Regions from separate parts of the Geobacillus sp. Sah69 genome, predicted to be linked through region 2. Evidence: predicted binding sites of a transcription regulator. Region 2 holds the regulator's gene; each other region holds the start of a gene.
What was found. The regulator CtsR, encoded in region 2, represses protease genes until heat stress. The targets are predictions, from matches to a motif close to ATGGTCAATAAAGGTCAAACA.

Region 1 (7,699 bases), on a different contig from region 2:
TTGGCCATTGTCGTCCGCATCATCCGCCAGTTTTTCCGCGACAAGCGCACGCTGGCGCTCATGATTGTCGCGCCGATGTTCGTCTTGTTGTTAATGGATTTGGTGTTTAATGGCGAAGAATACAAACCAGCCATTGCCGTCAGCGAACACGTGCCTGAGGTGGTTGTTGACAAGTTGAAAGAAGCAGGAGCGAACGTGAAAGAGCTGTCAGCAAAACAAGCGCGAAAGCAGCTGGACGATCAAGACATTGACGCGTGGCTTGACATGAGCGGAAGCGCTCCGCACCTTACGCTGGAAGGAAGCGACCCGACGGCCAATCAGGCGGTGATGGTCGCGGTGCAAAAGGCGTTTCAGTCCATGGCGCCCAAGCCCCCGTTTCAGCTGAAAACAACGTATTGGCACGGATCAAGCGACATGGCGTCATTTGATTATTTCGGCCCCGTGCTGATCGGCTTTTTCGTCTTCTTTTTTGTCTTTTTGATTGCTGGAGTGTCATTTTTGCGCGAGCGGACGAACGGGACGCTCGAGCGGCTGATGGCGACGCCGCTCAGGCGCTGGGAAATGGGCGTTGGCTACATGATCGGGTTCGGATTGTTTACCACGATTCAAGCGAGCTTAATTTCACGGTTTGCCATTGATGTGCTTGACATGATGATGGAAGGTTCGTTTTGGTATGTGCTGCTCATTACGTTTTTGCTGGCGATGACAGCGCTTGCGCTTGGGATGCTGCTGTCGGCGTTCGCCAACAACGAGCTGCAAATGGTGCAGTTTATCCCGCTTGTCGTCGTGCCGCAAGTGTTTTTCTCGGGTTTGTTCAATCTCGACACGATGGAACAATGGCTTCGTTCCTTAAGCGTCATCATGCCGCTCACCTACGGGGCGTACGCGCTGCGCGATATTATGGTGCGCGGAGAAGGTTTTAGCGCCATCGCCGTTGATGTGTACGTGCTACTTGGCTTTACGATGCTGTTTATGCTATTAAATGTAGTAGCATTGAAAAAATACCGCAAGCTGTAAGGAGTAGAGTCATGAGCGAGCATTCATGGATTCAGGAATTGCTGCAAATCGGCGGCAAGGAAGGGCAGTTCAGTGAAAAGCAACTGAAAATTTTGGAAGCCGCAGTGGAAATGTTTGCCGAAAAAGGCTATGCGGCGACTTCCACGAGTGAAATCGCCAAAAAGGCCGGGGTGGCGGAAGGCACGATCTTCCGCCACTATAAGACGAAAAAAGACTTATTGTTGGCGATCGTCACGCCGACATTGTTTCAGTCCGTCGCCCCGTTTTTGGCGAAAGAGTTTGTCCGTGAAGTGTTTGACAACGAATATGAGACGTACGAACAGTTTTTGCGCGCGGTGTTTTCCAATCGCTACGCCTTTGTGAAAAAGTATTTGCCAGCGATTCGTGTGCTTTGGCAGGAGCTCGCCTTTCATTCCGAGATTAAACAGTGCTTTCAACGCGTGTTTACAGAGCACGTGTATCCAAAATTCGCCCGCATTGTCCGCCATTTTCAAGAGAAAGGGGAGTTGGCCGAGCTGCCGGTTGATTCGGTCATCCGCTTGACGATCACATCGCTCGCCGGCTTTTTGGCCGGCCGCTTTCTCCTTTTGCCTGACCACAATTGGGACGATGAGGCGGAAATGGAGCGGACGATTCACGTGTTGATGAACGGTCTGCGGCGCTAACCGGCCGGCTTCCGCGTGGGAGCCGGCCTAGCTGTTTTTCTTGGCATAATCGAGGATGGCTTTCGTAAATTGTTTGAAATCATCAAGATGGTGTTCGACGATGGCTTGCAAGATGCCAAGGTTCAGTTGTTGATAGTCGTGAACGGCGACGTTGCGGAATCCGACCATCGCCTTCATCTTTTTGCTTATGGAAGGGGAGATGACCCCATGTTCTTCGAGGAGAGCGAATGCATCGCGGCTATGCTGCGGCAATCCGAATTTCTGCTCGGCCACAATATGCATGGCCAAATCGATGCATGCCTCGCACGCCCGCTGTAAATTGAGAATGATCGAGTCTTGTTTTGTATAATTTTGTAAATTTTGGGGGTCGTGGTCATATTCTTCGTCAATTCGTTTCAGACATCGTTCAATGATGCTGACCTTATTCAAAATCACATCATGTTTCATACACCGACCCACTTTCTGCAATTCGTTTTAATACTGGCGCCCTCTCTTCATTCAGCTTTGCATACATTTTCAACGTTTTCATTTCAAACTCCATTCGTTTCCGTTCGTCGCAACAATCGATCACCTTTCCGCTCGAGACGACTTGCGCTTGAAACACCGTGCTGGCTTGGCGCAAATCGACAAGATCGACATCTCGCCCTAACTTGTCAGCCAAATGCCCCGCGAGCCGAAACAGCTCATACGGATCATGCGGTTCGCCGTCGCTGACAAAGGCGATATCGACATCACTGTCCGGGCGCATCGCCCCACGGGCGGCTGAACCGAACAGGTAGATGACGAACGGGTGAAGAGCCGGGCGGAGCGTCTGAATGATGATCGTCTCCATTTCGTTTGGCAATCGCGATGCCCCCTTGCGTTTTTCTTCATTATAGCAAAATCTTATTGTTCTTGGCGAAAAGATGGAAAAAGAAAAAGGGATGGCGATGATGCGCCAATCCCTCTGAGCGAAAGAAGCAGGGGCTGATTGATTCATTTCCTCCTTACATACAAACTTCGGGGCGGCTCTTTTTGCTGCTCTTCCCTAAAACACTTCCTCACCCCGAAAACGGGATGGGGCGATGTTCGAGTCATTCGGGTGATGGATGATATAGGTGTGCGCGTTGGTCGTTACGCCACAATTAGGCGATTTCCGCCACAATGGCATTGTCCTTGACATCGATACGGATCGCACGCACCGATTGATCCGCGTCAAGCAGGCAGTCGGCGATGTTGTCTTCGACATGCTCTTGGATGACGCGGCGGAGCGGGCGGGCGCCAAAGGCCGGATGGTAGCCGAGTTCGGCCAGTTTTTCTTTCGCCGCTTCGGTCACTTCGAGTTCGATGCCTTGTTCGCGCATCGCTGCTTTGACGTCAGCGAGCATTAAGTCGACGATCTCAAGCAAGTGTGCTTTTTCGAGCGGCTTGAACTCGATGATGGCGTCGAAGCGGTTCAAAAATTCCGGCTTGAAGTAGGCGCTCAAAGAGTCAAGGACGCTTGTTTGCCCGTTGCCCTCTTTTTCAAAGCCGACGGTGATTTTTTTGTCGGTCGCACCGGCGTTGCTTGTCGCGATGATGACCGTGTCTTTGAAGCTGACGGTGCGGCCTTGGCTGTCGGTTAGGCGGCCATCTTCTAAAATTTGCAAGAAGATGTGCTGTACATCCGGGTGCGCCTTTTCAATCTCGTCAAGCAAGATGATGCTGTACGGATTGCGGCGCACTTTTTCCGTCAGCTGGCCGGCTTCTTCAAAGCCGACATAGCCCGGCGGCGAACCGATCAGCTTCGAGACGGAATGTTTCTCCATGTATTCGCTCATATCGAGGCGAATCATGGCGTCTTTTGTGCCAAACAGCTCTTCAGCGAGCGTTTTGGCGAGCTCCGTTTTCCCGACGCCGGTCGGGCCGACGAACAAGAACGAACCGATCGGGCGGTTTTTCGCTTTCAAGCCGGCGCGGCTGCGGCGAATGGCTTTGGCGACTTTTTTCACCGCTTCCGCTTGGCCGATCACTTTTTTCGCCAAGTGTTCTTCAAGATGTTTCATTTTTTCTTTTTCATCGGCTTGCAGCTTGCCGACCGGGATGCCGGTTTTCTCGGCGATGATTTGTTCGATGTCGGCGGCATCGACGACAGGGCGTTCTTGGTTGACGCCTTGCTCGAGTTGTTTTTCGAGCTTCAGCTCTTCATCGCGCAGTTTCGCCGCCAATTCGTAGTTTTCTTCTTTCGCCGCTTGTTCTTTTTCTTTCGCGATTTGCATCAACCGCTCTTGCAGTTGTTTTTCATCGGTCGGACCGAGGCGCAAGTTCGCTTTCGAGCCGGCCTCGTCAAGCAAGTCGATCGCCTTGTCCGGGAGGAAGCGGTCTTGAATGTAGCGGTGCGACAGTTTCACGCACGCTTCGATCGCTTCATCCGTATAGCGGACATGGTGGAATTGTTCGTATTTCGGCTGGATGCCTTTTAAGATGACGATCGCTTCCTCAACGGTCGGCTCGTGGACGATGACCGGTTGGAAGCGGCGCTCAAGAGCCGCGTCTTTTTCAATTTGCCGGTATTCTTTGAGCGTCGTCGCCCCAACGACTTGCAGTTCCCCGCGGGCGAGCGCCGGTTTTAAAATATTGCCGGCGTCCATCGAGCCTTCAGCGGCGCCAGCGCCGACGAGCAGGTGGATTTCGTCAATGAACAAGATGATGTTTTTCCGCTCTTGCAATTCGGCGATGAGCCGTTTCATCCGCTCTTCAAATTGACCGCGGATGCCGGTGTTGGCGACAAGCGACGCCACATCAAGCAAGTACACGTCTTTGTTCAATAGTTTTTCCGGCACTTGCCCTTCGGCGATTTTCAGCGCAAGCCCTTCAACGATGGCTGTTTTCCCGACACCCGGCTCCCCGATCAACACCGGGTTGTTTTTGTTGCGGCGGTTTAAAATTTCGATCACGCGGGCGATTTCTTTGTCGCGGCCGATGACCGGATCGATCAAGCCCGCTTTGGCCATTTGCGTCAAGTTGCGGCCGAATTGATCCAAAAATCCACCGCCATGGCTTTGCGGGCGTTTCGCCATCGTTTTCGGCGCGCTCATTCCGGCGTTGGCGGCTGTGAACGGGCTAGTAAAGAAGTCATCAAAGGAAAACGGCGAAAAGCCGAAGTTCATTGGAATGGACAGTTGTTGTTTTTGCTTTTCATAGCATTCATGGCACAGGTGAAGTTGTTGTTTTTCCCCGTTCCATTGCAAGTTGACAAACACTGTTGCTTCACGTTGTTGGCATGCTTGGCAGCGCATGAGGCATACCCCCTTTTCTCTTATTCGGGATTTGACTTTGACTTTCTTTGACCTTACGACTTTATTATACTTTGACCTTTTTTGACTTTCAAGTGTTTTGTACAAAAAAATTGTGATAACGACGAAATGTTTTTGAAAAAATGGTGAATACTAATGTAGTTGCGGCAAAACTATGATAGAGTGAAAAACAGAAAAAGAGGCGGAAAAGACTCCGTCTTTGGTGCTCATGATGATCATGAATTTGAAGGAAAAAGGAGAAAGGTGAAGATGAGAAGACAGGTTGGTTTCGCGTTTGCTGTTGTACTTTTGGGGATGATGATCATGGCTGCTTGTACAAATCACAACAAGCAAGCTGAGACGCCGGCCGTGCTTGACGTGAAAATCGATGCGCCGGATCATATCGATTTGAACAAGCCGACCAAGCTCGCCTGCGTCGTGACGTACGGCGGTGAAAAAGTGGACGATGCGAGCGAAGTCAAGTTTGAAGTATGGAAACACGGAAGCAGCGAGCGGGAAATGCTTGAAGCGAAGCATGACGGCGATGGCCGCTACTCGGTGGAAAAAACGTTTACCCAAGCGGGAACATATTCGGTCGTCGCCCATGTGACGGCGCGCGATATGCATAACATGCCGAAAAAAGATATTGTCGCCGGCAACCCGGAACAGGCGGCGACGGCCGACGGTGCGAGCGAAAATTCCCAAGGCAGTGCTGAAGAACACCATCATGGCACCGTCGCCATTTCGCTGTCGTCCCGTTCGTTCGAAGCCGGAAAACCGGCGGCGTTGACCGTCCGCCTCTCCAAAGATGGGAGGCCGTTGACAGGTGCGACCGTTCGTTTTGAGATTTGGCAGGCGGACAATAAGCATGAATTTGTCGATGCAAAGGAAAAAGGAAACGGCGAGTACGAAGCCATGGCCATGTTTGCCAACAAAGGAACGTATTCGGTGAAAGTGCACGTCGAAGGAAGCGGCGGGCTGCACGAACATCAAGTCGAACACGTGACAGTTCATTGATGGAAACGCGATTTCACATCGCATGCCATATTAATGAAGAGAGTTTGCGGTGTGTGAGAAGGCATCTTGTCTCGGATGCCTTCTTTTTTCGTTCTGTCGTCTTTCTTGTCCATGCCGGACATATACATATATATGGAAAAGCAACGGACAAGGAGGGAGATGGAGGATTTGGGCAAGAGACACGATTGGTCGGAGGCGTGGCAAATCGCTGCTGTTTACGTTGGAACGGTGATTGGGGCAGGATTTGCGACCGGAAGAGAGATTATGGAATTTTTCACTCGTTATGGGACGGCTGGAACGGTTGGCATCATCATCAGCGGTTGTTTGTTTATATGGGGGGGCGCGCGGCTCATGGTGATGGCGCGCCGCATTGGAGCCGCGTCCTATGATGAATTGAATCGCTATTTGTTCGGAAGAATGTTGAGTCCGTTTGTGACGCTTGTGATGACGGCGATGATCGCGGGGGTGACGGCGGTGATGATCGCCGGGGCGGGTGCCGTGTTTGAAGAGCAGATCGGCTGGCCGAGACAGGCGGGCGTCACACTGACGCTCGGTTTGGCGCTTCTTGTCATGTTGTTTGACCGCAAAGGGCTGTTTGGCGTCAACGTGTTCGTCGTGCCGATGATGATGATCTTGAGCGTTGCCGTATGGATCAAAATGATGATGGCTGGAGACTTATGCCGACCGGATATAGCGGCATCGGATTATTCACTGAAGGCAATGTTGTCCCCGTTTTCGTATGCGGCGTTTAACTTGGCGATGGCGCAAGCGGTGTTGGTGCCCGTTGCCCGCGAAGCGGCCAGTGAGCGGGCGGTGAGGCGCGGAGCGATGTTGGGTGGGGGGATCCTAACAGGGTTGTTGCTTCTCAACCATATTGTGTTGCTGTCGTTTCCGCAAAAGGATGGTTACGATATTCCGATGGCCGAAGTAGTTCGTGCGTTTTTTGCCATGCTATATTGGTTGTATGTCGTCGTCATTTACGGAGAAATTTTTACCTCGGTCATCGGCGGCTTGTTTGGGCTTGCCCGTCAAGCGCGCATTTGGGTGCCGATCAGTGGAAAAGGGATCGGCGTGCTGCTCGTGTTGGTGTTTGTCGCGGTCAGCCCGTTTCGCTATGGGGAGTTGTTGTCGTTTCTTTATCCGCTGTTTGGCTACATGAGCCTGATGTTATTGTGGCTCCTTTGGCGCCGCAAGCTGCCGCGTTAGCAAACAGGCCCTTTCGCTTTCCCTGCCTCTTCTGTTCTGGTGCGGGGGTGAAAGGGCTTATTGTTTTTCCGTACACCGCCCACCCAATAGGCATTCCCTCGCTTTCATTGCATTTCGCAAAACGGGGGCTTTTTTCGAGATGGTCCTCCCGCATGCGGATGTTGAAAGCATGATTACGAGCGAAAACGGGCGATCATCGCTTCCAAATTGCGGGCTGCGTCGGCCAGGGCGTCAGCTTCTCCCGCCAGTTCATGAAGAGCGAGTGTTTGCCGCTCGAGCCCCGCCTCCGTCTCTTGCACCATATCGGAAAAGTCGGCCGTTTCTGTCATTTTTTTCAACGCTCGTTTCGACCGACGCTGTTTCGTCAGTTCGCTCATAGACGATTCTCTTTTTTTATTTATCTATTTTCAATAATATATAGAATATTTTGTCTAATCAATAAGATGAAAGGGGGATGCATAAAAATATCGATCGATTGGAAGACTATGCCGTAAACGGAAAGGCGAGGGGATGTTCGTGGGTTTATTCTCATTTTGGAAA
Region 2 (7,699 bases):
GACAGGTCGAGCAGGGACGAAAGTCGGGCTTAGTGATCCGGTGGTTCCGCATGGAAGGGCCATCGCTCAACGGATAAAAGCTACCCCGGGGATAACAGGCTGATCTCCCCCAAGAGTCCACATCGACGGGGAGGTTTGGCACCTCGATGTCGGCTCATCGCATCCTGGGGCTGTAGTCGGTCCCAAGGGTTGGGCTGTTCGCCCATTAAAGCGGTACGCGAGCTGGGTTCAGAACGTCGTGAGACAGTTCGGTCCCTATCCGTCGCGGGCGCAGGAAATTTGAGAGGAGCTGTCCTTAGTACGAGAGGACCGGGATGGACGCACCGCTGGTGTACCAGTTGTCCCGCCAGGGGCACCGCTGGGTAGCTATGTGCGGACGGGATAAGCGCTGAAAGCATCTAAGCGTGAAGCCCCCCTCAAGATGAGATTTCCCACCGCGTCAGGCGGGTAAGATCCCTCGAAGATGACGAGGTCGATAGGTCCGAGGTGGAAGCGTGGCGACACGTGGAGCTGACGGATACTAATCGATCGAGGGCTTAACCTAACAAGAAAAGTGGAGGCCGCCTGCTTATCGGCGAGGCGCGCTGGAGGGCCTGCGAGCGGGCTTAGCCCGCCGCAGCAGGACCGAAGCGTCGCGAGCCGATGGCGGCCGGAACTAGACAGCGAAAAGCGCAGGCGAGCGGTTCGCCGCGACGGGCAAATGTTCTTCACCCGCAGGGGTGCTAGCACCCCGAGGGGGAAGGTTATTTGACCCCGAGCGGCGGCGAGCCGGAGCTAGACAATGAAAAGTGAAAGCGCCCCGGCTTCTTCCTGAAACGGTTATCTAGTTTTCAGGGAACGAATTCCTGACAACCTCATATGGCCTAGTGGTGATAGCGGAGGGGAAACACCCGTTCCCATCCCGAACACGGAAGTTAAGCCCTCCAGCGCCGATGGTAGTTGGGGCCAGCGCCCCTGCAAGAGTAGGTCGCTGCTAGGCTAAGCAGAAAGCACGCCTTTTTCTTCATTAGGAGAAAAAGCGTGCTTTTTCGTTTATCTGACCGAGAAGCGTTTTACTGGGCGAAAAAACGGATATTCTATAGATAGTCTCCCTTGTTTCGGTAGCCCTTGCAATTTTTCGTCATACATTGTATAGTAAAAGCAAGGTCAAATATAGTCAAAGTCAACAAGATGGCGGTGATGCTTCTTCCCAAGGAATGCCCGTTTATTATTGGGCAGGGAGCAGCTTGGTTGTGAGGAAGGTGGGAGGTAGAGTGCCAAACATTTCCGACATTATCGAGCAATATTTGAAGCAAGTACTCAATATGAGCGACCAAGACATCGTTGAAATTAAACGAAGTGAAATTGCTAATAAATTCCGATGTGTTCCCTCGCAAATCAACTATGTCATCAACACGAGATTCACGCTCGAGCGCGGATATATTGTTGAAAGCAAGCGCGGTGGCGGCGGCTATATCCGCATTATGAAAGTAAAGACGAAAAGCGAGGCGCAGCTGATTGACCAGTTGCTCGAGCTGATCGACCACCGCATCAGCCAGTCGAGCGCCGAAGATGTGATAAAACGACTTATGGAAGAAAAGGTGATTTCGGAGCGGGAAGCGAAAATGATGTTGAGCGTGATGGATCGCTCCGTTTTATATATCGATTTGCCCGAGCGGGATGAACTGCGGGCGCGCATGTTAAAGGCGATGCTGACGTCGCTAAAGTATAAGTAGGGGAGGGGAAGGCATTGATTTGCCAAGAATGCAAGCAACGCCCGGCGACGATGCATTTTACGAAAATAGTCAACGGGGAAAAAACGGAATTTCACCTTTGCGAGCAATGCGCCAAAGAACATGGTCATACGTTTATGCTCTATGGCCATGACGACTTTCCGCTCAACAATTTGTTAGCGGGGCTTCTCAACTTTCAAGCTCCGATGAAAGAAGTGACGGCCAATGCGTTCCCGAATCCGGATTTGCTTCAATGCGAGACGTGCCAAATGACATACCACCAGTTTACGCAAATTGGGCGGTTCGGTTGCGCCGACTGCTATCGGACGTTTGCCCGTTACCTTCCGCCGATTTTAAAACGGCTTCATAGCGGAAATACTGCTCATTCAGGGAAAATTCCGAAGCGAAAAGGCGGCGTCCTCCATTTGCGGAAGCAGCTGGCCACGTTGAAACAAAAGCTTCAGGAATTAGTTGCCCGCGAGGAATTTGAGCGGGCGGCCGAGGTGCGCGACCAGATTCGTTCGTTAGAGGACGAACTTCGCCGACGTGGAGAGGGGGAGATGTAGCGGTATGTCATTTGGAAAGTTTTTCAACACAGCGGTCAGCGCTTGGATGAGCCAGGAGGGGCCGAATTCGGACATCGTGTTGAGCAGCCGCATCCGGCTGGCGCGCAATATTGTTGATTTTCGTTTCCCAACGCTGTTTAGCAGCGAAGAGGCGAAACAAATCGTTGCCTTGTTTGAGCGCGCGTTCGTCCATCGTCCGTATGGGGAAGCGGGACGGTTTGAACTGTTGAAAATGTCGGAGCTTCAACCGATTGAAAAACGGGTATTGGTGGAAAAGCACTTAATCAGCCCGCATTTGGCTGAAGATTCGCCGTTTGGCGCCTGCCTGCTTTCGGAAAATGAGGAAATCAGCATTATGATCAACGAGGAAGACCATATCCGCATTCAGTGTCTGTTTCCAGGGCTTCAGCTTGCCGAGGCGCTTGAGGCGGCGAGCGAGTTGGATGATTGGATTGAAGGGCATGTCAACTATGCGTTCGATGAACGGCTTGGTTACTTAACGAGCTGTCCGACGAACGTCGGAACGGGGTTGCGGGCGTCGGTGATGATGCATCTTCCGGCGCTGGTGCTGACGCAGCAGATCAACCGCATCATCCCTGCCATCAACCAGTTGGGACTCGTCGTCCGCGGCACGTACGGGGAAGGAAGTGAGGCTTTAGGGAACATTTTCCAAATTTCGAACCAAATTACGCTCGGAAAATCAGAAGAAGATATTGTCGCTGATTTGCATACGATCGTTGAGCAGCTCATCGCCCAAGAAAGGGCGGCTCGCCAGGCATTAGTGAAAACGTTGGGCATACAATTAGAAGACAAGGTATTCCGTTCATACGGCATATTGGCCAACTGCCGCGTCATCGATTCGAAGGAGGCGGCGCAATGCCTGTCGGATGTGCGTTTAGGGATCGATTTAGGATATATCAAAAACGTCTCGCGCAACATTTTAAATGAGCTGATGATTTTGACGCAGCCAGGATTTTTGCAACAATATGCCGGAGGGGTGCTTCGCCCTGAGGAACGGGATGTCCGCCGGGCGGCGTTGATTCGGGAACGCTTAAGGATGGAAACACGAAGAAAGATGGAGGGTGATGAACGATGATGTTTGGCAGATTTACGGAACGGGCGCAAAAAGTGCTGGCGTTGGCGCAAGAGGAAGCCATCCGCCTCGGCCATAACAATATCGGAACCGAACATATTTTGCTTGGGCTGATCCGTGAGGGGGAAGGAATCGCTGCTAAAGCGCTCATGGCGCTTGGACTTGACCCGGATAAAATCCAAAAAGAAGTCGAATCGCTCATCGGCCGCGGCAATGAAGTGTCCCATACGCTCCATTACACGCCGCGGGCGAAAAAAGTGATCGAGCTGTCAATGGACGAAGCGAGGAAACTTGGCCATTCGTATGTCGGCACGGAGCATATTTTGCTTGGCTTGATCCGCGAGGGGGAAGGCGTGGCCGCTCGCGTGCTGAACAACCTCGGGGTGAGCTTGAACAAGGCGCGCCAACAAGTGTTGCAACTGCTCGGCAGCAATGAATCGGTATCGGGCCACGGCGGTGGGGGGGCTTCGCATGTAAGCACGCCGACGCTTGACAGCCTTGCCCGCGATTTGACGGCGATTGCCCGCGAAGGGCGGCTTGATCCGGTCATCGGCCGCAGCAAAGAAATTCAGCGTGTTATTGAAGTGTTGAGCCGACGGACAAAAAACAACCCGGTGCTCATCGGTGAACCGGGGGTTGGAAAAACAGCGATCGCGGAAGGATTGGCCCAGCAAATCGTCAACAACGAAGTGCCGGAAACGCTGCGCGACAAACGGGTCATGACGCTCGATATGGGGACGGTCGTCGCCGGGACGAAATACCGCGGCGAATTTGAAGACCGGCTGAAAAAAGTGATGGACGAAATTCGCCAGGCGGGCAATATCATTTTGTTCATCGATGAACTCCATACGTTAATCGGCGCTGGCGGAGCCGAAGGGGCCATCGACGCGTCGAACATTTTAAAGCCGGCCTTGGCGCGTGGAGAATTGCAATGTATCGGTGCGACAACGCTTGATGAATACCGCAAATACATTGAGAAAGATGCTGCGCTCGAGCGCCGCTTCCAGCCGATTCACGTCGATGAGCCGACAGTTGAAGAGTCGATTCAAATTTTAAAAGGGCTGCGCGACCGGTATGAAGCGCATCATCGCGTCTCGATTTCCGATGAGGCGATCATTCAGGCAGTCAAACTTTCCGACCGGTATATTACCGACCGGTTCCTGCCGGATAAAGCGATCGACTTGATTGATGAAGCTTGCTCGAAAGTGCGTCTCCGTTCGTTCACGGCGCCGCCGAAACTGAAAGAACTGGAGCAAAAGCTTGAAGAAGTGCGAAAAGAGAAAGATGCGGCCGTGCAAAGCCAAGAATTTGAAAAAGCGGCGTCGCTGCGTGATATGGAGCAGCGGCTGCGTGAAGAGCTTGAAGAAACGAAACGTGCGTGGAAAGAAAAACAAGGCCAAGAAAATTTGGAAGTGACGGTCGAAGACATTGCCGCGGTCGTCTCGAGTTGGACCGGGATTCCGGTATCGAAGCTGGCCGAGACGGAAACCGAGCGGCTGTTGAAACTGGAAGAAATTTTGCATTCGCGCGTCGTCGGCCAAGACGAGGCGGTCAAAGCGGTGGCCAAAGCGGTGCGCCGCGCCCGGGCTGGCCTCAAAGACCCGAAACGCCCGATCGGTTCGTTCATTTTCCTCGGCCCGACCGGCGTCGGGAAAACGGAATTGGCCCGTGCATTGGCCGAGGCAATGTTTGGAGATGAAGATGCCCTCATTCGCATCGATATGTCCGAGTATATGGAAAAACACTCGACATCGCGGCTCATCGGTTCGCCGCCGGGGTATGTCGGCTACGAAGAAGGCGGTCAGCTGACCGAAAAAGTGCGTCGCAAGCCATACTCGGTCGTTCTGTTGGATGAGATGGAAAAAGCGCATCCGGACGTGTTTAACATCTTGCTGCAGGTGCTCGAAGACGGGCGGTTGACTGACTCGAAAGGGCGGACGGTTGACTTCCGCAACACGATCATCATTATGACATCGAACGTCGGCGCGGATGCTTTGAAGCGGAACAAGTATGTCGGCTTTAACATCCAGGATGGAAACCAGCAATACAAAGACATGAAAAGCAAGGTCATGGATGAGCTGAAAAAAGCGTTCCGTCCGGAGTTTTTGAACCGGATCGATGAAATTATCGTCTTCCATTCGCTTGAAAAAGACCATCTAAAACAAATTGTCCGTCTGATGGCTGATACGCTGGTGAAACGGCTGAAAGAGCAAGATATTGACCTTGAATTGACGGAGGCGGCGATTGAGAAAATCGCTGCTGAAGGTTTCGATCCGGAATACGGGGCTCGCCCGTTGCGCCGCGCTTTGCAAAAACATATTGAAGACCGTTTGTCCGAAGAACTGTTAAAAGGCACGATCGCCAAAGGACAAAAAGTCGTCGTTGATGTGAAAGATGGGGAATTTGTCGTATTGGCAAAACAGGCCGTGATGTGATGAAAAAAGGTATGCGGCACGATGCTGCCCATACCTTTTTTCCATATGGAACACAAGAGAGAAAGGGTTAGTTCAATGGCGAAAAAGAAGACGAAATTTGTTTGCCAAGAGTGCGGATACGAATCGGCGAAGTGGCTCGGCCGCTGCCCGGGATGCCAAACGTGGAACTCATTCGTCGAGGAAATCGAGCCGGTCAGAACCGCTGTGCGTGGGGCATTTCTCCATTCGGAGCCGTCCGGGTCCGCTAAACCGGTTCCGATTACTGCCGTTGCCGCGGTGCAAGAGCCGCGCATCGAAACGAACAGTGCAGAGTTCAATCGAGTGCTCGGTGGGGGGATCGTCAAAGGGTCGCTCGTCTTAATCGGCGGCGACCCCGGCATCGGCAAGTCGACGCTGTTGCTGCAGGCCTCAGCGCAACTGGCGGCTAGGCATACAGTGTTGTATGTATCGGGCGAGGAATCCGTCAAACAGGTAAAACTGCGCGCTGGGCGCCTTCGCGCCGAGTCCGATCATCTGTATGTGTTAGCGGAGGCGAATTTGGAATATATTGTATCAGCGATTGAAACGATTCAGCCCTCCTGTGTCGTGATTGATTCAATCCAGACGGTGTACCGGACGGATATTACGTCAGCGCCGGGCAGTGTCGCCCAAGTGCGCGAGTGCACCGCTGAGTTGATGAAAATCGCCAAAACAAAAGGCGTCGCCATTTTTATCGTCGGCCATGTGACGAAAGAAGGGGCGATCGCCGGGCCGCGCATTCTCGAGCATATGGTCGATACCGTCCTTTATTTTGAGGGGGAGCGGCATCATACGTACCGCATTTTGCGGGCGGTGAAAAACCGCTTCGGTTCGACGAATGAAATCGGTATTTTTGAAATGCGCGACATCGGGCTGCGGGAAGTGGAAAATCCGTCCGAAGTGTTTTTGGAAGAGCGATCGCACGGGGCGGCGGGTTCGACGGTGGTGGCGGCCATGGAAGGGACGCGCCCGGTTCTGGTGGAAATTCAAGCGCTCGTTTCGCCGACAAGCTTCGGCAACCCGAGGCGGATGGCGACCGGCCTCGATCATAACCGCGTGTCGTTGCTTATGGCCGTATTGGAAAAGCGGGTCGGGCTGCTGTTGCAAAACCAAGATGCCTATTTGAAGGTGGCGGGCGGAGTGAAGCTTGATGAGCCGGCCATTGACCTAGCCATCGCCGTCAGCATCGCCTCAAGCTTTCGCGATCGGCCGACCAATCCGACCGACGTCATTATCGGTGAAGTCGGGTTGACCGGGGAAGTGCGGCGTGTCTCCCGCATTGAACAGCGTGTGCAAGAGGCTGTCAAACTAGGTTTTTCCCGTGTCATTGTACCGAAAAACAATTTGGCAGGTTGGCAGCCGCCGGCAAGCGTTCAGGTGATCGGCGTTTCCCATGTGGCTGAGGCGCTCGAGCACACGATGATTTGAACGCTTTCTTCGGGGGAACGGGCAAATAGGAAACGGCTGGGGGCGCTCGCTAAAGCATCCTCTTGCTCCGCCCCGATCATGTTTTGCATGAAATGACCGAACTTTTTGTTTCGAACAACGTAAATATATATAGGGGGGCAACGTCCTTCCGCTGTGCACGGGCGTCCAGCGCGAATTGTTACAAGCGGATGTCGAATGTTCAAAAATGGTTAAAAATTGGGTTTCGGTTGGTTTCAAACATTGGAAACTGTTTATAATGTTAGATAGGGAGGTGAAGATGAGCCGATGGTCAAACGTGTCGTACAACTATTTTTTCTCGCCGTAGGCGGAACGCTGGGCGCCATGTTTTTGCCTGATTTGCTTGCGCTGTTGAATGTAAGCGGCATGCCGCTCATCCATAATTCCTATACGTTGGCGGTGTTGGGCGCTGTTCTTTTCTTTTTGTTG
Region 3 (7,699 bases), on a different contig from region 2:
CAACAGGATGTTGAACACGTCCGGATGAGCTTTTTCGATTTCATCGAACAACAGAACGGAATACGGCTTGCGCCGCACCGCCTCGGTCAGCTGGCCGCCTTCCTCATAGCCGACATAGCCGGGCGGCGCTCCGATCAAGCGGGAGACGGCGTGTTTTTCCATATACTCGGACATGTCAAGACGGATGAGCTGCTCCTCACTGTCAAACAGCGCCTCGGCGAGCGCTTTGGCCAGTTCCGTTTTGCCGACGCCGGTCGGTCCAAGGAACAAAAACGATCCGATCGGGCGGTTCGGGTCTTTCATGCCGGCCCGCGCCCGCAAGATGGCGTCGGCGACAAGCTCGACCGCTTCGTCTTGACCGATGACCCGTCTATGCAGCAATTCATGAAGGCGAAGCAGCTTTTCCCTCTCTCCCTCGACGAGGCGGGTGAGCGGAATGCCAGTCCAGCGTGACACGATTTCGGCAATCTCTTCTTCCGTCACTTCCTCGCGCAGCAATTTCCCTTCACTTTGCTCACTGATTTCTTGCTCGAGCTGTTTGAGTTGCTTTTCCAACTGCGGAATGCGGCCATGGCGAAGCTCCGCCGCCTTGTTTAAATCATACTCGTTTTCCGCCTCTTCCAGTTCGCGTTTTGCCCGCTCGAGCGCCTCGCGCAAACGGCGGACGCGGTCAAGCGCCTCTTTTTCTTTTTGCCATTGCGCTTTCATGGCGTTCGCCTTTTCACGCAAATCGGCAAGTTCTTTTTGCAATGCCGCAAGCCGATCGCGGCTCGCTTCATCCGTTTCTTTGCTTAAGGCCGCCTCTTCAATTTCCAGCTGCATGACGCGGCGCATCACTTCGTCCAACTCCGACGGCATCGATTCCATTTCCGTCCGGATCGTCGCGCACGCTTCATCGACCAAATCGATCGCTTTGTCAGGCAAAAAGCGGTCAGAGATGTAACGGTCGGACAAAACGGCGGCCGCGACGAGCGCCCGGTCGTGAATTTTCACGCCATGGTGCACTTCATACCGTTCTTTCAATCCGCGCAAAATCGAAATCGTGTCCTCGACACTCGGCTCTTGGACAAGCACTTGTTGGAAGCGGCGCTCGAGCGCCGGGTCTTTTTCGATGTATTGCCGGTACTCATCAAGCGTCGTCGCCCCGATGCAGCGCAACTCGCCGCGGGCAAGCATTGGCTTTAACATATTGCCGGCGTCGATCGCCCCTTCGGCCCGGCCGGCGCCGACGATCGTGTGCAGCTCGTCGATAAACAAGATGATGCGGCCCTCGCTTTTTTTAATTTCGTTCAATACAGCCCTCAGCCGCTCTTCAAACTCACCGCGAAACTTCGCTCCGGCGACGAGCGCGCTCATGTCAAGAGCGAAAATCGTTTTGTCTTTCAACCCGTCCGGGACGTCTTTGCGCACGATGCGCTGGGCGAGCCCCTCGACAATAGCGGTCTTCCCAACGCCCGGCTCACCGATCAGCACCGGGTTGTTTTTCGTCTTCCGCGACAAAATGCGGATGACGCGGCGAATTTCGCTGTCGCGGCCGATGACCGGGTCGATTTTTCCCGCCTTCGCTTCGGCGACAAGATCGCGCCCGTATTTGGTCAACGCTTCATAGGTTGCTTCCGGATGTGGACTCGTCACGCGTTGATTCCCCCTTACCTTTCTCACGGCTTCTACCAGTGCTTGCTCTGTCAAGCCAAACGATGCCAGTTGCTGGGCAACCGGCTCGGCGCCATGAGACAGCGCGAGCAGCACATGTTCGACCGATATGTACTCATCTTGCATTCGTTTCGCTTCGTTTTCCGCCCCCTCAAGCAGCCGCGCCAAGGCAGGCGCAACGTACATCTGTCCCTCTCCCGCTCCGTGCACTTCCGGCTTTTGGCGAATCCGGTCTTGCAGCCAGCGGATCGCCTGAGCGCGGTCGGCGCCGCAAAGGGCAAACAGCCGCGGCGCCAAGCCATCTTCTTGCTCGAGGAGCGCCAGCAGAAGATGTTCAACATCAAGCTGTTGATGATGCCGCTCTTTGGCGAGCGACTGCGCCGCCATGAGCGCCTCTTGCAGTTTTTCTGTCAAACGGCTTACGTCCATGCCGTCCCCTCCATTTGACCTTCTTTGACTATAAATCATTATAGCGGATCGCAAAGCGCACGGCAAATGAAAAGCCACTCCATGCTTGGAATGGCTTTTGTTCTGCTTCACGGTTTGCGCAAATACGTCCAATGCCGGTTATGGTTCGACGTTTCTGGAAACGTATCGCCGGCTTTCAGTTTCAGCTTTTTCGGGTGCTTTACATTGTCTCCCGTTTCGCCGATTTCAATATACACGCCGTTGTTCGGCGCTTTATCGCCTGGTTTGAAATGGCGCGGTTGGCCCATTTGTTTCATCCCCCTTGCTTCGATTGCATTTGTTATCATGCCCGGTTTCATCGCTGTTCATAAGAAGGAAAATGATGGAGGATCGCAAACGGAACGCCAAGCTGTTCACAACGAAAAGGAGCTCTCCCCTCGAAATCCTTTTCAAAGTGAAAAAGGAACTCCCGAAACGGGAATTCCCCCTTTGCTATAAAACGGACAACAAAATCGCTTTTTGCGCATGAAGCCGGTTGCCGGCCTGCTCAAAGACGACCGAGTTCGGACCTTCCATGACGCCGGCCGTCACTTCTTCGCCGCGGTGGGCCGGCAGACAATGCAAAAAGAGATAATCCGGTTTTGCCGCTTTGACGAGCTCTTCGTTGACTTGATACGGCTGAAACACTTGCAGCCGCTCAGCACTTTCGCTTTCTTGGCCCATGCTCGTCCAGACATCCGTATAAATCGCATCCGCCCCCGCCACCGCCACAAGCGGGTCGTGCGTCACCACAACGGTTGCCCCGGTTTTCTCGCCGATCTGGCGCGCCGCCTCGACATATTCTTTCTTTGGCTCATAGCCCGGTGGACAGGCGATGGCGACATCCATGCCGACTTTCGCCGCGGCCACAAGCAAGGCGTTGGCGACGTTGTTCCCGTCGCCGACATAGGCGAGCTTGACGCCTTGGAACGTTTTCTTCACTTCATAAATCGTCAGCAAATCCGCCAACGCCTGGCACGGATGATCGTCGTCCGTCAGGCCGTTGATGACCGGAACGGACGCATATTCGGCCAACTCCTCGACTTTTTGATGGGCAAATGTGCGAATCATAATGACATCGACGTATTGCGACAAGACGCGGGCCGTATCGGCGATCGTTTCGCCGCGGCCAAGCTGCAAATCGTTTCCGTTTAAATACATCGCCTGGCCGCCAAGCTGAATCATGCCGACTTCAAACGACACGCGCGTGCGCGTTGACGGCTTTTCAAAAATCATCGCCATTGTTTTCCCGGAAAGCGGCGTATACGATACACCGGCTTTTTGTTTCGCTTTTAAATCAGCTGCTAACGCCAGCAAGTCCAAAATTTCTTCTGTCGTGAAATCAAGAAGCGTTAAAAAATCTCTCCCTTTTAATGACATCACTGCATTCATGCGATCACCGCCTGTTCTGCCTGTTTTTTCTTTTCCAACCAGCCATGGATCGGCTGCACGTCAAGATGATCGACATCGAGCGCCTGCAAGAAGAGCTTCAATGTCTCACGTTCCGTGAAGACGAGCAATTGTCGGGACAACGCAGTCATTCGTTTGTTCGCTTCGCCTTCCTCTTTGCCCAAGTCGATCACCGCGAGCGCCGTGTCGCGCTTCACCCAATCGGCAAACGGGACATCAGCGACGATGGTCAGCTGTTTTGCCGTCATCTCCGCCTCCAGCTCGGCATCGATGTTGCCAATGACATAGACCTCGTTCGCGTTCGCTTTCTTTTGCAAATACGGATAAAACGCTTTATACGCCGCTTCCTCCTTCGTTGCGGCGATGCTGATGCCTTCGCCGGTCGATTTCATCTCTGGCCCAACCACCGGGTCAACCCCCGGCAGCTTATGGGTCGAAAAGACCGGATACTTTAACACGGCGTACGGCATGACCGCCAATGCGCGAGCTTTTTCGTCAACGATGTCGACAAGTGATTTCCCAAGCAATAACTTTGTCGCAATTTGCGCCAATGGCACGCCGGTCGTTTTGCTGACGATCGGCACCGTCCGGCTCGCGCGCGGGTTCACTTCCAGAACATATACATTGCCGTCCGCAATGACATATTGAATGTTCATAATTCCTTTAAAGCCGAGTTTTTTCGCAATCCGGCCCGCATAGTCGATGATTTTCGCTTTTTCTTCACCTGTGAGCGTCTGCGCCGGCAGCCAAGCATAGCTGTCACCGGAGTGGACGCCGGCTTTTTCGACGTGTTCAATGATGACCGGCAGCACGATGTCTGTTCCATCCGTCACGATGTCCGCTTCTGCCTCTTTCCCGTCCAAATACGCATCAATCAAAATCGGATAGGTCAACTCGCCTTGCTCGATCAAAGCAGCGAGCTGCGCCTCGCTATGGACGATAAACATGCCGCGGCCCCCGATGACATACGACGGACGAAGCAGCACCGGGCAGCCGATCTCAGCCGCTTTGGCGGCGAGCTCCTCGGCATTGTTCGCCACCAAGCCCGGTACGTGCGGAATGTCAAGCTCCTCAAGCAACTGGTAAAAACGATCGCGATCCTCGAGCTGGTCAATCATATCGTACGTGACGCTAAGCAGCGGCACACCTGCTTCTTCGAGTCCTTTGACCAAATTGATCGCCGTCTGACCGCCAAATTGAACGATGACATGCTTGATTTGTTCCGCTTCGATAACATCGAGGACGCTCTCAAGCGTCAGCGGTTCAAAGTACAGACGGTCGGCGACGGCAAAGTCGGTGCTCACCGTTTCCGGATTGTTGTTGATCATCACCGTTTCATAGCCCTCTTTTTGCAAGGCGAACACGCTATGAACGGAGCTGTAGTCAAACTCAATGCCTTGGCCGATGCGGATCGGTCCGGCTCCAATGATCAGCACTTTCTCTTTGCCGCTCGGTTGTTTTCGCTCGTCTTCGCCGAAATAAGTCGAGTAGTAATAATCCGTTTCTGAATGAAATTCGGCCGCGCACGTGTCGACCATTTTGTATGACGGCACGATGCCAAGTTCCTTCCGCTTGTTGCGCACGTCAAGCTCCGTCACGTCCCACGTTTCAGCTAAAAAGGCGTCGCTACATCCTTTTTCTTTCAAGAAACGGAACGTTTGCTCCTCAATCGTATCCAACGTTGCAGCCGCTGCCTGTTTTTCAAGGGCGACAAGCCGCTCGAACGAGCAAAGGAAAAAGCGGTCGATTTTCGTCCATTTGTGAATGGCTTCAACCGCCACCCCGCGGCGGAGCAGTTCCAAAATCGCGAAAAAGCGGCGGTCGTCTTTGTCGACAAGCAGCTGTTTCAGCTCATCATTCGTTTTCACCGAAAGCTCCGGCAACAACAGTCCGTTGTTTTTGCCTTCGAGCGACTGCACCGCTTTTTGAAACGCCCGCTCCATGTTACGGTCGATCGCCATCACTTCCCCGGTCGCCTTCATTTGCGTGCCGAGCTTCCGATCCGCGTGCGGAAACTTGTCAAACGGCAAGCGCGGAAACTTGACGACGACATAATCCAAGGCCGGTTCAAAGCTGGCGTACGTCGTTTTCGTCACCGGATTGACGAGTTCCGCGAGCGTATAGCCGACCGCCAGCTTCGCCGCAATGCGGGCGATTGGGTAGCCGGTCGCTTTCGAGGCGAGCGCTGACGAGCGGCTGACGCGCGGGTTGACTTCGATTAAGTAATATTGTTTGCTGTTCGGGTCAAGGGCGAACTGAATGTTGCAGCCGCCGATGATCCCTAATGCGGAAATGATCTTCACCGCCGACGAACGGAGCATTTGGTACTCCTCATCGGTCAACGTCTGCGACGGTGCGACGACGATCGAATCGCCCGTGTGGATGCCGACTGGATCGACGTTTTCCATATTGCAAACGGTAATGCACGTATTCGATTGGTCGCGCATCACTTCATATTCAATTTCCTTAAATCCGGCGACGCTCCGTTCGATCAAACATTGATGAATCGGGCTTTCGTTCAATCCTTTTTCCACGAGCGCGAGAAACTGCTCCATGTTTTCGGCAATGCCGCCGCCCGTCCCGCCGAGCGTATACGCAGGACGAATAATGATCGGAAAACCGATTTGTTCGGCGAACGCGACCGCTTCCTCGACGCTTGTAACAATTTCGCTTTCCGGCACCGGTTCGCCAAGCTCGTGCATCAACGCGCGGAACGCTTCGCGGTCCTCCCCGCGCTTAATCGCTTCAATCGGTGTTCCGAGCAGTCTCACCCCATACTTTTCAAGCACGCCGGCTTCATGCAGCTGAAACGCCAAGTTGAGCCCTGTCTGGCCCCCGAATGTGGCGAGTAGCCCGTCCGGGCGTTCTTTGGCAATAATCGCTTCGACCGCCTCAACGGTGAGCGGTTCAAAATACACGGCATCGGCATGGACATCATCGGTCATGATCGTCGCCGGATTGTTGTTCACTAAAATAACGCGGTATCCTTCTTCCTTTAAGGCGATGCACGCCTGTGTGCCGGAATAATCAAACTCAGCAGCCTGGCCGATGACGATCGGCCCCGACCCGATCAGGAGAATCGATTGGAGCGAAGAATCTTTAGGCATAGACGTTCTCTCCCTTGAACACGGTTTGCAAAAATTCGTCGAAAATATAGCCGGTATCGTGCGGCCCCGGATGCGCCTCCGGATGGTATTGCACGGACAAAATCGGTTTATGGCGATGGACGATGCCCTCGACCGAACCGTCGTTGACGTTGATGAAACGAATGTCAAACGGTTTGCCCACCAAACTGCCTTCTTTGACGACATAACTATGGTTTTGTGATGTCATCATCACGTTTTGCTTCACCGCGTCCCACACCGGTTGATTGGCGCCGCGATGCCCGAAGCGGAGTTTTTCCGTATCCGCCCCGTACGCCAAGGCAACGAGCTGATGGCCAAGGCAAATCGCAAGCGTCGGATACCGGTCGATCAGCTGACGGATAGCGGGAAGCTGATGGCGTAACTGTTTCGGATCGCCTGGGCCGTTCGAGAGGACAAGCCCGTCCGGTTTCAGCGCATCAATCGCTTCCGGCGTCGTATCATGCGGCACAACCGTCACCCGGCAGCCGCGTGCAAGAAGCGACTGCAAAATCGATTTTTTATAGCCGAAATCGACGAGCACCAAATGCGGGCCGCCTTCGCCGTATGTTTCGATCGTTTTCGTTGACACCGCGCGCACGGGAAATACTGCTTCCACGCCTCCAACGGCTGAAATCGGCGACAAACTTAATTCCGCCATCATCGTTCCAGCGGTGCGGATTTCTTTCACAAAGGCGCGCGTGTCCACGTGCGTGAGAAGCGGAATGTTCCAATGCTGCAAGTATTCCGCCAGACTGTATTTCGCCCCGTAATGAAACCCTTCTCGGCTCGCTTCGTAGACGACGACCGCTTCGACGTGCGGCCGCTTGCTTTCAAAATCGTTTTCGTTGATGCCGTAATTGCCGATGAGCGGGTACGTAAAAACGATGATTTGGTTTTTATACGACGGGTCGGTCAACACTTCTTGATACCCGGTCATGCCGGTGAAAAAAACGATCTCCCCGCTCACCTTTTCTTCAAGCGGAGCAGCGAGCTCCCCGCTGAACGTTTTTCCGCTCGCCACATGCAAATACGCTTTCATTGGCGCCACCTCATCGTTTGAGTTT

Region 1: the regulator CtsR is predicted to act here: its motif matches at 5,008-5,028, upstream of AP057_RS03470 (ATP-dependent Clp protease ATP-binding subunit).
Region 3: the regulator CtsR is predicted to act here: its motif matches at 2,094-2,114, upstream of clpB (ATP-dependent chaperone ClpB).

The regions. Positions count from the first base shown of each region.
Region 1 covers NZ_LLKS01000019.1:318,029-325,727, forward strand. Annotated here, with positions in the region: gene AP057_RS03450 (ABC transporter permease) at 1-1,017, shown strand, start outside; gene AP057_RS03455 (TetR/AcrR family transcriptional regulator) at 1,029-1,682, shown strand; gene AP057_RS03460 (DUF86 domain-containing protein) at 1,710-2,129, opposite strand; gene AP057_RS03465 (nucleotidyltransferase domain-containing protein) at 2,119-2,526, opposite strand; gene AP057_RS03470 (ATP-dependent Clp protease ATP-binding subunit) at 2,807-4,939, opposite strand; gene AP057_RS03475 (FixH family protein) at 5,207-5,953, shown strand; gene AP057_RS03480 (membrane protein) at 6,113-7,159, shown strand; gene AP057_RS17410 (hypothetical protein) at 7,333-7,536, opposite strand; gene AP057_RS03490 (spore germination protein) at 7,676-7,699, shown strand, end outside.
Region 2 covers NZ_LLKS01000022.1:54,556-62,254, reverse strand. Annotated here, with positions in the region: partial or broken rRNA gene AP057_RS04205 (23S ribosomal RNA) at 1-544, shown strand, start outside; rRNA gene rrf (5S ribosomal RNA) at 863-979, shown strand; gene ctsR (transcriptional regulator CtsR) at 1,254-1,715, shown strand; gene AP057_RS04190 (UvrB/UvrC motif-containing protein) at 1,730-2,278, shown strand; gene AP057_RS04185 (protein arginine kinase) at 2,283-3,374, shown strand; gene clpC (ATP-dependent protease ATP-binding subunit ClpC) at 3,371-5,806, shown strand; gene radA (DNA repair protein RadA) at 5,882-7,252, shown strand; gene AP057_RS04170 (PIN/TRAM domain-containing protein) at 7,538-7,699, shown strand, end outside.
Region 3 covers NZ_LLKS01000019.1:249,583-257,281, forward strand. Annotated here, with positions in the region: gene clpB (ATP-dependent chaperone ClpB) at 1-2,082, opposite strand, end outside; gene AP057_RS03145 (YjzC family protein) at 2,190-2,369, opposite strand; gene argF (ornithine carbamoyltransferase) at 2,554-3,492, opposite strand; gene AP057_RS03155 (carbamoyl phosphate synthase large subunit) at 3,489-6,617, opposite strand; gene AP057_RS03160 (carbamoyl phosphate synthase small subunit) at 6,610-7,674, opposite strand.